DNA from 2 places in the Streptomyces sp. NPDC005820 genome. Region 1 is predicted to be linked to the other one. Evidence: riboswitches for the same ligand, from Rfam matches in the RefSeq annotation. Region 1 holds a riboswitch; the other holds the start of a gene.
The links. A riboswitch is a leader RNA that binds a small molecule or an ion and turns the genes downstream of it on or off. The one in region 1 is predicted to bind cyclic di-AMP.
Positions count from the first base shown of each region.

Region 1 (5,413 bases):
GGCAGGGCGCGCGCAGCTGATGATGTTGGGGCTTGATCGCACCTGTTCGAATCAGTGGGGGTTTGATGCCCGAGACCGTGAAGCCCGAGATCGCCGCGGGCGGCCGTACCTGGCTCCTTTCGGGGCCTGCGAGCAGCTATGCCCTCCATCTCACCGAGGCCGACGAACTGGTGCATCTGCACTGGGGCCCGAGGATCGAGCTCGCCGACGCCGAGGCCCTGGCGGCCGTTCCCTTCCAGGGCCGCGCGTCCTTCGAGGCCGCGCTGGACGGGCGTGAGGAGTACCCGGTGGAGGGCGGCCCCCGCTTCGTCCGCCCCGCCCTGTCCGTGCGCACCGGCACCGGGCGCCGCGGCACCGAGTGGACCTTCGAGTCGTACGAGATCCAGGACGCCGACGACCCGGGCGCCGAGCTGCTGCTGAACTTCCGGGACGGCGCCCTGGTGATCACCCTGCACTACCGGATGCGCGGCGACGTCGTGGAGCGCCGGACGACCCTGCTCAACGAGGGCGAGGAGCCGCTGGAGCTGCTGCGCGCCGACTCCGCGACCTGGACCCTGCCCGAGCGCGACGACTGGCGGCTGTCGCATCTGCACGGCCGCTGGGCGGCCGAGTCCCGGCTGGTCCGGGCCCCGCTGACCTACGGCGAGAAGATCATCGGCAGCCGGCGCGGCCACACCGGCCACCAGTACCTGCCCTGGGTCGCCCTCGACACCGACGCGACGGAGGAGCGCGGCGAGGTCTACGGCTGCGCCCTCGGCTGGTCCGGCTCCTGGCGCATCGCCGTCGCCCAACTCCCCGACGCGCGCGTGCAGATCACCGGCGGCGCGGGACACGACGACTCCGGCCTGCTGCGGCTGGCGGCGGGGGAGTCCCTCACCACGCCCCTGTTCGCCGGTCTGTGGAGCGACGCGGGCTTCGGCGGGGCCAGCCGGGCCTGGCACGCGTACCAGCGCGCCCATGTGATCCCGGACGCCGAGCGGGACCGGCCGGTGCTGTTCAACTCCTGGGAGGCCACCTTCTTCGACATCTCCGAGGAGCAGCAGGCCACCCTCGCCCGGCGGGCCGCGGCGATCGGCGTCGAGCTGTTCGTCGTGGACGACGGCTGGTTCGGCGCCCGCACCGGCGACCACGCCGGCCTCGGCGACTGGTGGCCCAACCCGGACCGCTTCCCGAACGGCCTGAAGACCCTCGCCGACTACGTGCACGCGCTCGACATGCAGTTCGGCATCTGGGTCGAGCCCGAGATGGTCAACCCGGACAGCGATCTGTACCGGGCACACCCCGACTGGGTCCAGTTCCAACCAGGACGAAAGCGGACGGAGTTCCGCAATCAGCTCATGTTGAACCTGGCGCGCGAGGACGTCCAGGAGTACCTCTGGGAGCGGCTCGACGGCCTGCTGTCCAGCGCCCCCATCGACTACGTCAAGTGGGACTTCAACCGCTGCTTCACCGACGCCGGCTGGCCCGACGACCCCTACCCGCAGCGCCTGTGGGTGGACCACGTCCGCGCCCTGTACCGGCTCCTGGACCGGCTGCGGGCGGCCCACCCGGGCGTGGCCTTCGAGTCCTGCTCGGGCGGCGGCGGACGGATCGACCTCGGCATCCTCGCCCGCACCGACCAGGTGTGGACCTCCGACAACACCGACCCGCTCGACCGGCTCGACATCCAGCACGGCTTCAGCCAGATCCACCCCGCGCGGGTGATGGCCGCCTGGGTCACCGACAGCCCCAACACCCAGCTCAACGGCCGGGTCAGCTCGCTGCGGTTCCGGTTCGTCAGCGCCATGGCCGGGGTGCTCGGCGTCGGCGGGGACCTCTCCGAGTGGACCGAGGAGGAGCTCGCCGAGGCCCGTCGCTGGGTCGACCTCTACAAGGAGATCCGGCCCCTCGTCCAGCGCGGCGACCAGTACCGGCTGCGTCCCCCGGCGGGTGGACTGAGTGCCGTCCAGTACGTCCGCGGCGACGAGACCGTCGTCCTCGCCTGGCTCCAGGCCCAGCGCTACGGGGAGCCGGTCCCGGCGCTGCGCCTGCGCGGCCTCGACCCGACAGCGTCGTACGAATGCCGCGAAACGGGCGAAGTCCACCGAGGTGCGGTGCTGTTGCACCACGGGCTGCGGACCGGGCTGCGCGGTGACCTCGATGCGACGGTTATCCGCCTGCGTCGCATCTGAGGGTTCTGTCCGAATTGAATCCTTCGTTCCAACTCGCTCTGGAATAAGGGATCCTGGAGGGGTATTACGTGAGCAGGGTCATATCCGTGACCCTGCGTCGCCCGTCATGTTCACGTAATCAAAGCGCTTTTCAAGGGCGTTAGCCGAATTTCCCCGTGCTGGTTGCACGGAGCGTCACCGGGAATTCGCACAGCGGATCAAGAGAAAGGCGTGAACAGGGCAACCACTGCTTGTTCCTGTGCGTCTTGGTCGCTTACGTTCCAGACCAATCCGGACGGACGCCGAATCCTGCCGCCGCCCGGAATCCGCACACTCACCCGTGCACGGCAGGAGCGGGGGACCCACAGGCAGAACCGCCTGCTCCGGTCTCCGGAACAGGCTTGGGGTAAAGCCGCGACCCGTCGCGGCCGGGCATCTCCAGTCCGCACCCGACAGCTCACCTCGCAGGCGCCGGAGAGGAATTCGCCATGCCCGCGAAGGGTAAGCACCGCCGCCCGAAGACCCAGCGCTTCACCCGTTCCATCGCCGTCGCCGGAACCGGCGGGGTCGCACTCGCCCTCCCGCTCATGGGGGCCGCCGGCGCCCATGCGGCCACCCCGCAGTCCGTTTCCCGGCCGGCCGCCCAGGCCGTTTCGGGATCGGTCGCGGAAAACGCCGTACAGGCCGCTCCGGTGTCGCGGAAGTCCGCCGCATCGAGCGCGAAGACCTACACCGTGCGGGCGGGCGACTACCTCGCCAAGATCGCCGACGAGCAGCATGTGGCCGGCGGCTGGCAGAAGCTGTACGCGGACAACCGCGAGGCCGTCGGCAGCAACCCCTCGCTGATCCACCCGGGTCTCAAGCTGTCCCTCGGCAAGAAGGCCGCGAGCGTCGAGTCGTCGTCCGGTTCATCCGGTTCTTCTTCGTCTTCTTCTTCCTCGTCGAAGTCGTCGGCCTCGTCCTCGTCGGCGAAGTCCTCCGACTCGAAGGGCTCCTCGTCGTCCTCGTCCTCCTCGAACGAGGCCACCCAGGCAGCCGAGAGCGCCACCAGCACCGCCGGCGGCTACACCCTCCCGGTGTCCGGCGCGACCGTCGGCACCGGCTACAAGGTGGCCGGCAGCATGTGGTCCAGCGGCTACCACACGGGCGTCGACTTCGTCGTCCCGACCGGTACCTCCCTCAAGGCCATAGCCGCGGGCACGGTCGTCTCCGCCGGCTGGGGCGGCGCGTACGGCAACCAGGTCGTCATCAAGCTCAACGACGGCTACTACGCCCAGTACGCCCACCTGTCGCAGCTCTCGGTCTCGGCCGGCCAGACCGTGACCGCGGGCCAGCAGATCGGCCTCTCCGGCGCCACCGGCAATGTGACGGGCCCGCACCTGCACTTCGAGATCCGCACCACGCCGAACTACGGCTCCGACGTGGACCCGGTCGCCTACCTCCGCTCCCACGGCCTCGCCGTCGGCTGACCCCCTCCGACGCGGCGGCCGCCGAGCGCGCCCGACATGCCTGACACGCACGGCGAAGGCCGGACCCGAACCACGGGTCCGGCCTTCGCCGTGCGTGTTGATGCCTTTTCGCCCCATCGACAGCGGGGGCGGGGTGGGGACACAGTGATCCCCATGGAGAGAAAGCGCTTTCTGGGGAGAGTCGGCATGACGACCACGCGTAGAGCGTTCGGAGCACTTGCCACCGGAGCCGCACTGGCGGCCCTGGCGCCGGGGACCGCGGTGGCGGCTCCGTCCCGCCGCCGGCTGATCGCCCGCGACGACTTCCGCCACGGACTCGGGCAGTGGGCCGTGGAACTGGAGCGGGGCGGGACCGTCACGGCCTCGTGCGGGGTCCTGGAGGTCGATGTGCCCGCCGGGGCGACCCTCTGGTTCAAGCGGCCGCTCGACGGGCCGTACGTCCTCGAATACATCGCCACACCCGTCTCCGCGGGCGGTGTCAACGACCGTGTCTCCGACCTCAACAACTTCTGGAACGCCGTCGACGTCCGCTCCCCGGACGACCTCTTCGCCACCCCGCGCGGCGGCGCCCTCGCCGAGTACGACTACCTGAAGACGTACTACGTCGGCTACGGCGCCAACACCAACACCACCACCCGGCTGCGCCGTTACGTCGGCGAGGCGGGCGTACGGCCGCTCGTGTACGACTACACCGAGCCGCTGCTCGTGGCGAACGAGCCGCACCACGTCCGGATCGTGTCCGACGGCTCCACCGTGCGCTGGTGGAACAACGGGCGACTCGTCTTCGACTACACGGACCCGGAGCCGTACGTCCGGGGGCACTTCGCCTTCCGTACCACCTGGAGCCATTTCCGCATCGGCGGCTTCCGGGTGTGGTCCCTTATTCCCTGATTGGCAAATTCTTTAGGAGTGGCTTATCTCACCGCCCGTCAACCCCTTCCTACGGTCGCGTAGGTCACATTCGAAGGGGAATCATGAACCGCTGTGGCAGACGATTCGAAGAGTGACAGCAGATCAGTGATCGGGTCGTACGTGTCGGTGGGGGACAGCTTCACCGAGGGCGTCGGCGACCCCGGCCCCGACGGGGCGTTCGTCGGCTGGGCCGACCGGTTCGCGGTACTCCTCGCGGACCGGCGCCCCGAGGGCGACTTCGAGTACACCAACCTGGCGGTGCGCGGGAAACTGCTCGACCAGATCATGGAGGACCAGCTGCCGCGGGCCGTCGAGCTCGCGCCGGACCTGGTCTCCTTCTGTGCGGGCGGCAACGACATCATCCGTCCCGGCACCGATCCCGACGAGGTCGCCGAGCGCTTCGAGCGCGCGATCGCCTCGCTGACCGCCGTCGCCGGGACGGTCCTGGTGACCACCGGCTTCGACACCCGGGGCGTGCCCGTGCTCAAGCATCTGCGCGGGAAGATCGCCACCTACAACGGACATGTGCGGGCCGTCGCCGACCGGTACGGGTGCCCCGTGCTCGACCTGTGGTCCCTCAAGTCCGTGCAGGACCGGCGGGCCTGGGACGGCGACCGGCTGCATCTGTCTCCCGAGGGGCACACGCGCGTGGCGCTGCGGGCCGGGCAGGCGCTCGGACTTCAGGTGCCGGCCGACCCCGAGCAGGCGTGGCCGCCGCTGCCGCCGAGGGGGACGCTGGAGGTGCGGCGCGACGACGTGCACTGGGCGCGGGAGTACCTCGTGCCGTGGATCGGGCGGCGGCTGAGGGGGGAGTCGTCCGGGGACCATGTGACGGCGAAGGGCGCGTTGTCGCCGGAGGACATCCGGATGCGGATCGCCTCG
Region 1 covers NZ_JBEXXE010000017.1:5,736-11,148, forward strand. Annotated here, with positions in the region: gene ABZ464_RS21630 (alpha-galactosidase) at 66-2,171, shown strand; cyclic di-AMP (ydaO/yuaA leader) riboswitch at 2,476-2,634, shown strand; gene ABZ464_RS21635 (LysM peptidoglycan-binding domain-containing M23 family metallopeptidase) at 2,639-3,619, shown strand; gene ABZ464_RS21640 (DUF6250 domain-containing protein) at 3,806-4,510, shown strand; gene ABZ464_RS21645 (SGNH/GDSL hydrolase family protein) at 4,637-5,413, shown strand, end outside.

Region 2 (5,413 bases), on a different contig from region 1:
CACGAACTCGTCGCGGTTCTCGGCGTCCCGGGAGGCGGAGGTGGCCACGAACCGCAGCCGCTCCGCGCCGAGCTCCTTGATCACCGCCGCGTACTCCCGGCACGCGGCGAAGGTCCGCTCCAGCGCCTCGGGCGCCAGCCGACCGGTCCGGTCCACGCCCTGCCCGAGGCGGACGATCGTCATACGGCGGTCCAGATCGACCAGTTCACCGGTCTCCGGGTCGGCATCGGCGACGAGCAGACGGATGGAGTTCGTACCGCAGTCGATGGCGGCGACACGGGTCATCGGGCGTCCCCCTCGGCCGGCCCGGTGTCTCCCTCGACGGGCTTGAACGCGAAGTGGCCCTTCTCGTCCTCGGACGTCTCCACCTGCCACCCCGCACCGGACGGCGGCCCGGGAAGCGACACGCACGCCCCCTTGGCCCACCACTCGGGCAGCATGGCGAGCGCCTCGTCACCCAGCGGGTTCACGCCCGGGCCCGCCGCCAGGGAGTGCGCCACGAGGACGTGCAGGCACTTCACCCGGTCCGGCATGCCGCCCGCGCTCGGAAAGCCCTTCAGCTCCTCGATCTCGTCCCGGCGCCGCACGTAGTCCTCGTGCGCGGCGCGGTAGGCGGCCGCGAGCTCCGGGTCGGTCTGCAGCCGCTCCGTCATCTCCTTCATCACGCCGTTCGCCTCGAGCGTGCCGATCGCGGAGTTCGCCTTGGGGCACGTCAGGTAGTACAGCGTCGGGAAGGGGGTGCCGTCGGGCAGCCGCGGCGCCGTCTCGACGACGTCCGGCTGTCCGCACGGGCAGCGGTGCGCGATCGCGCGCAGCCCACGCGGCGGCCGGCCGAGCTGCTGCTTGAAGGCCTCGACGTCGGCGTCGGTGGGCTCGGTGCGCGGGGTGGTCGGCGGGGGCGTTTCCATGCTTCGGGGACTGTCTCTCTGTCGGTTCACTGGTCGGAGGCGTCGGACTTGTCGACCCCGTCCCAGACGTTCGAGTACCAGGGGCGGTCGGCCGCCCCGAGGTCGGCGCGGGCCTTCTTGACCGCGTCGGGGTCGATCACGATGAAGCCGGTCTCCCCCGGCATCACATAGTGCAGCCGCTCCCGGATCTGCTGCTCGGCGTACGCGTCGTCCTGCCAGCGTGCCTTGAGATCGCGCAGTTGTTCCACCCGCCGGGTGGCCTCGGCCTTCTCCCGCTCCAGATCGGCGATGTCCGCGCGCTGTGAGACGTACTGCCGCATCGGGTAGGCGAGGGCCACGATCAGGGTGCACAGGACCAGCGCGAGCAGCGCGGCTCGGCCGGTGAGGCGGGAGCGGCGGGCCTGGCGCTTGGTCTGGGAGCGGTAGACGCGGGCCGCGGTCTGCTCGCCGAGCAGCCGCAGTCTGGTCGCGGTGGAGAAACGGTCCCGGTCCTTCACGGCCATCGGCTTCGCGCCTCCCCTTTCACCCACACGCGCGTACGTCTCACACGCGCGTACGTCCCCGCACACGGTACGGGACCGAGTACGGGGACGTACGTACGACTGGCTGTCGGTCGACCCGGGCGGGGTCAGCCCTTGGAGACCTCGCGGAACCGCGGGAAGGCGGAGCGGCCGGCGTACACCGCGGCGTCGTCGAGGATCTCCTCGATGCGCAGCAGCTGGTTGTACTTGGCGACGCGCTCGGAGCGGGCCGGGGCGCCGGTCTTGATCTGGCCGCAGTTGGTGGCGACGGCCAGGTCGGCGATGGTGACGTCCTCGGTCTCGCCGGAGCGGTGGGACATCATGCACTTGAAGCCGTTGCGCTGGGCGAGCTCGACGGCGTCCAGGGTCTCGGTGAGCGAGCCGATCTGGTTCACCTTGACCAGCAGGGCGTTGGCGGTGCCCTCCTCGATGCCGCGGGCGAGGCGCTCGGGGTTGGTGACGAACAGGTCGTCGCCGACGAGCTGCACCTTGTCGCCGAGGCGGTCGGTGATGACCTTCCAGCCGGCCCAGTCGTCCTCGAACAGCGGGTCCTCGATGGAGACGAGCGGGTAGGCCGCGACGAGCTCCTCGTAGTACTCCGTCATCTCGGCGGCGGAGCGCTCCTTGCCCTCGAAGAGGTACTTTCCGTCCTTGTAGAACTCGGAGGCGGCGACGTCGAGCGCGAGGGCGATCTGCTCGCCCGGGAGGTAACCGGCTTCCTTGATCGCCTCGAGGATGAGGTCGAGGGCGGCGCGGTTGGAGTCGAGGTTGGGGGCGAAGCCACCCTCGTCGCCGAGGCCGGTCGACAGGCCCTTGGTCTTCAGGACCTTCTTGAGGGTGTGGTAGACCTCGGTGCCCCAGCGCAGGGCCTCGGAGAAGGACTCCGCGCCGATCGGGGCGATCATGAACTCCTGGATGTCCACGTTGGAGTCGGCGTGCGAGCCGCCGTTCAGGATGTTCATCATCGGCACCGGCAGCAGGTGCGCGTTGGGGCCGCCCAGGTAGCGGAAGAGCGGCAGGTCGCTGGCCTCGGACGCGGCGTGGGCGACGGCGAGGGAGACGCCGAGGATGGCGTTGGCGCCGAGGGAGCCCTTGTTGTCGGTGGCGTCCAGGTCGAACATGGCCTGGTCGATCAGGCGCTGCTCGGTGGCGTCGTAGCCGACGAGCTCCGGGCCGATCTGCTCGATGACGGCGAGGACGGCCTTCTCGACACCCTTGCCGTGGTAGCGGTTGGGGTCGCCGTCGCGGAGCTCGATGGCCTCGAAGGCACCGGTGGAGGCGCCGGACGGAACGGCGGCACGACCCGTGCTGCCGTCGTCGAGGCCGACCTCGACCTCGACCGTGGGGTTGCCTCGGGAGTCCAGGATTTCCCGGGCTACGACGACGTCGATGGACGGCACGAGCATCTCCTTCTTGGGATGTGACGCTGGTTGTGCGGGGCACAGGGGCCTTGTCGGCCTTTGCTGGGCCTTGCGCCTAGAGCCTATCCGCCCCGGGGCCGTCGGCAGCCGACCGACCGTCCCGTGGACAAACTGACCGTACACATTGTTCCCCATCGGAACAAAGAGCGGGTGGCGCAGAGACGAACACCTGGGCAAAGAAAACCCCGCTCCGGTGCGTACGGGGGAATGCGCACCGGAGCGGGGAGCCCGTGGGGACGGGGGGGGTGACCCTCACGAGGCTTTCAGTGTGCGGGGCCACCATGTGAGCGGCCTGTGGCCCCGCTGGGAAGCGGATGTCACTTCAGGTGCAGCTGCTGACCCGGGTAGATGAGGTCCGCGTCCTCGACGATGTCCTTGTTCAGCTGGAACAGCTTCTGCCAGCCGCCCTTGACCTTGTGCTTCTCGGCGATCGAGCTGAGGGAGTCGCCCTTGACGACCTTGTACTCGCCGTCGCCCTTCTTGACCTTCTTGCCGGTCGGGGTGGTGACCGTCTTGGAGGCGGCCGGGCGCTCGGTGGAGCGGGAGGCGGTCTGCTGCTCGGTGGAGCGGGTGGCGGTGGAGCCGCTGGAGCTGCTGGAGCTGCTGGAGCTCGACGAGGAGCCGGTGCCGGCGGAGCCGGCGCTGCCGCCGTACGGGGTGCTGGACAGGCCGGTGCCGCAGACCGGCCAGGCGCCCTTGCCCTGGCCCGCGAGGACCTTCTCGGCGATGGCGATCTGCTGTTCCTTGCCGGCCAGGTCGGCGCGCGCGGCGTAGGCGGTGCCGCCGTACGCGGCCCAGGTGGAGGCGGAGAACTGCAGGCCGCCGTAGTAGCCGTTGCCGGTGTTGATGGACCAGTTGCCGCCCGACTCGCACTGGGCGACGGCGTCCCACTCGGAGGCGGTGGCGGCCGAGGCGTTGCCGGCCGCCATCAGCGGGGCGGCGATGGCGACACCGGTGACGCCGGCGAGCGCGGCGACGCGGGTGGCTTTGGACGGACGACGGTGCTTGCCCTTGCCGGAAAACAGCATGGTTCATCCCCTCACCGACGCCTGCGAGGTGAGCTGTCGGGTTCGGGCCGGTTGAGTTGCCCGGCCACGCACCTCGTGGTGCGCGGCTTCACCCCGAGCCGGTTCCGGCGGTCAACCGCCGGGCCCGGCACTTACCTTGGGTCCCCCGCTCCTGCCTACGGCGCTTGACGCGACGACTGTTCCCGGGCTGCCGCTGGCAGGATTCGGCGTTGCGGCGGCCGGGGCCCGGATTGCCGAGCGGTCCTGACCGTAGACAGCCGATCCGGGGAATATCAAAGACGATCACGACTTCTGAGACTCATCCCACACTTTCACCAAACCGGACAATCAGCGCGAAGTGGGGCGTGAACTCCCGGCGCTTTCAGGGGCGTTCCACCCCTATTGGACACCCGTGTCGAGGGTCTGACCGGGCATGATGGCGCTCGGGTCGGCGCCGATGCGGTCCTTGTTCTCGGCGTAGAGTGCGCGCCATCCACCGTCGACACCAAGGGAGTCGGCGATGCTGATGAGCGAGTCACCCTCCTGGACGGTGTAGGTGGACGCGGCGTGCCGGCCGGAGGTGGCGGTCGAGGCGCCGCCCTCGGCGGTCTCGGTGGTCCCGGTGGTCCCGGTGGTCTCGTCGGCGGTGGCGCCGCGATGGCGGCCGGAGCCGAGGGAGCCGGTGTCGACCAGGCTCCAAGTCCCGGCATCCTGGACAGGATTGTCCGACTCGCCCGAGTCGTCCGCTTCCGGGATGGTCGTGGGCGAGCCGTCGGACCCCTCGGCGTCACCCTTCCCCTTGCCCGAAGTGTCGGACTTGCCGGACTCGTTCGCCTTGGAGGACGAAGCGGACGAAGGGGACTCGGAGGCCGAAGCGGACGGATCGGTCGAGGGAGTGGACGCATCCGCGCCGGAGTCGTCGCCCTTGCCGGAGCCACCCGAGCCGGACGACCCCTTGGACAGGTCGGACAATCCGGATGACACGGACGAGTCGGACTCGTCGCCCGCCACTCCGGTGTCCACATCCTCCGCCCCGCCGCTCAGCTTGCTGAGCCCGGAGGTCAGCCCGCAGGTGCCCCAGGCGCCGATGTCCTCCGCGGCGAGCAGCTTCTGGGCCACGGCTATCTGCTGGTTGCGGCTGGCCAGATCGGGGCGGGTGGCGTAGTCGAGGCCGCCGTACGTCTCCCAGTCCTCTTGGGAGAGGCTCAGGCCGCCGAACTCGCCGTTGCCCTCGTTGGCGCTCCAGGACCCGTCGGTCTCGCACTGCGCCACCTTGTCCCACACCGTGCCGTCGGCCGCGCTCGCGCCGCTGGCGGCGAGGAGCGGGATGGCGATGGCGGAGCCGGTCACTCCGGCTGCGACGAGGAGGGCCGGAGCCTGACGGGGGCGACGGTGACGACCGTTCCCGGAGAGCATGCGAGGGCCTTTCTCTGGACAGCGATGACCGGCACGGCGGGCGGTGCGAGCACACACGGGTACGCCGCGCTGACGAGTGAACGTATCGGCAGACGATCACTTGTCACAAGTTAATGCCGCGCAGATCACGTGAAGATCAC
Region 2 covers NZ_JBEXXE010000002.1:150,402-155,814, forward strand. Annotated here, with positions in the region: gene ABZ464_RS03000 (Ppx/GppA phosphatase family protein) at 1-285, opposite strand, end outside; gene ABZ464_RS03005 (DUF501 domain-containing protein) at 282-908, opposite strand; gene ABZ464_RS03010 (septum formation initiator family protein) at 935-1,411, opposite strand; gene eno (phosphopyruvate hydratase) at 1,537-2,835, opposite strand; gene ABZ464_RS03020 (transglycosylase family protein) at 3,168-3,878, opposite strand; cyclic di-AMP (ydaO/yuaA leader) riboswitch at 3,882-4,051, opposite strand; gene ABZ464_RS03025 (transglycosylase family protein) at 4,257-5,273, opposite strand.
Region 2: linked by a shared signal. The riboswitch ahead of ABZ464_RS03020 (transglycosylase family protein) and the one ahead of ABZ464_RS21635 (LysM peptidoglycan-binding domain-containing M23 family metallopeptidase) in region 1 are both predicted to bind cyclic di-AMP.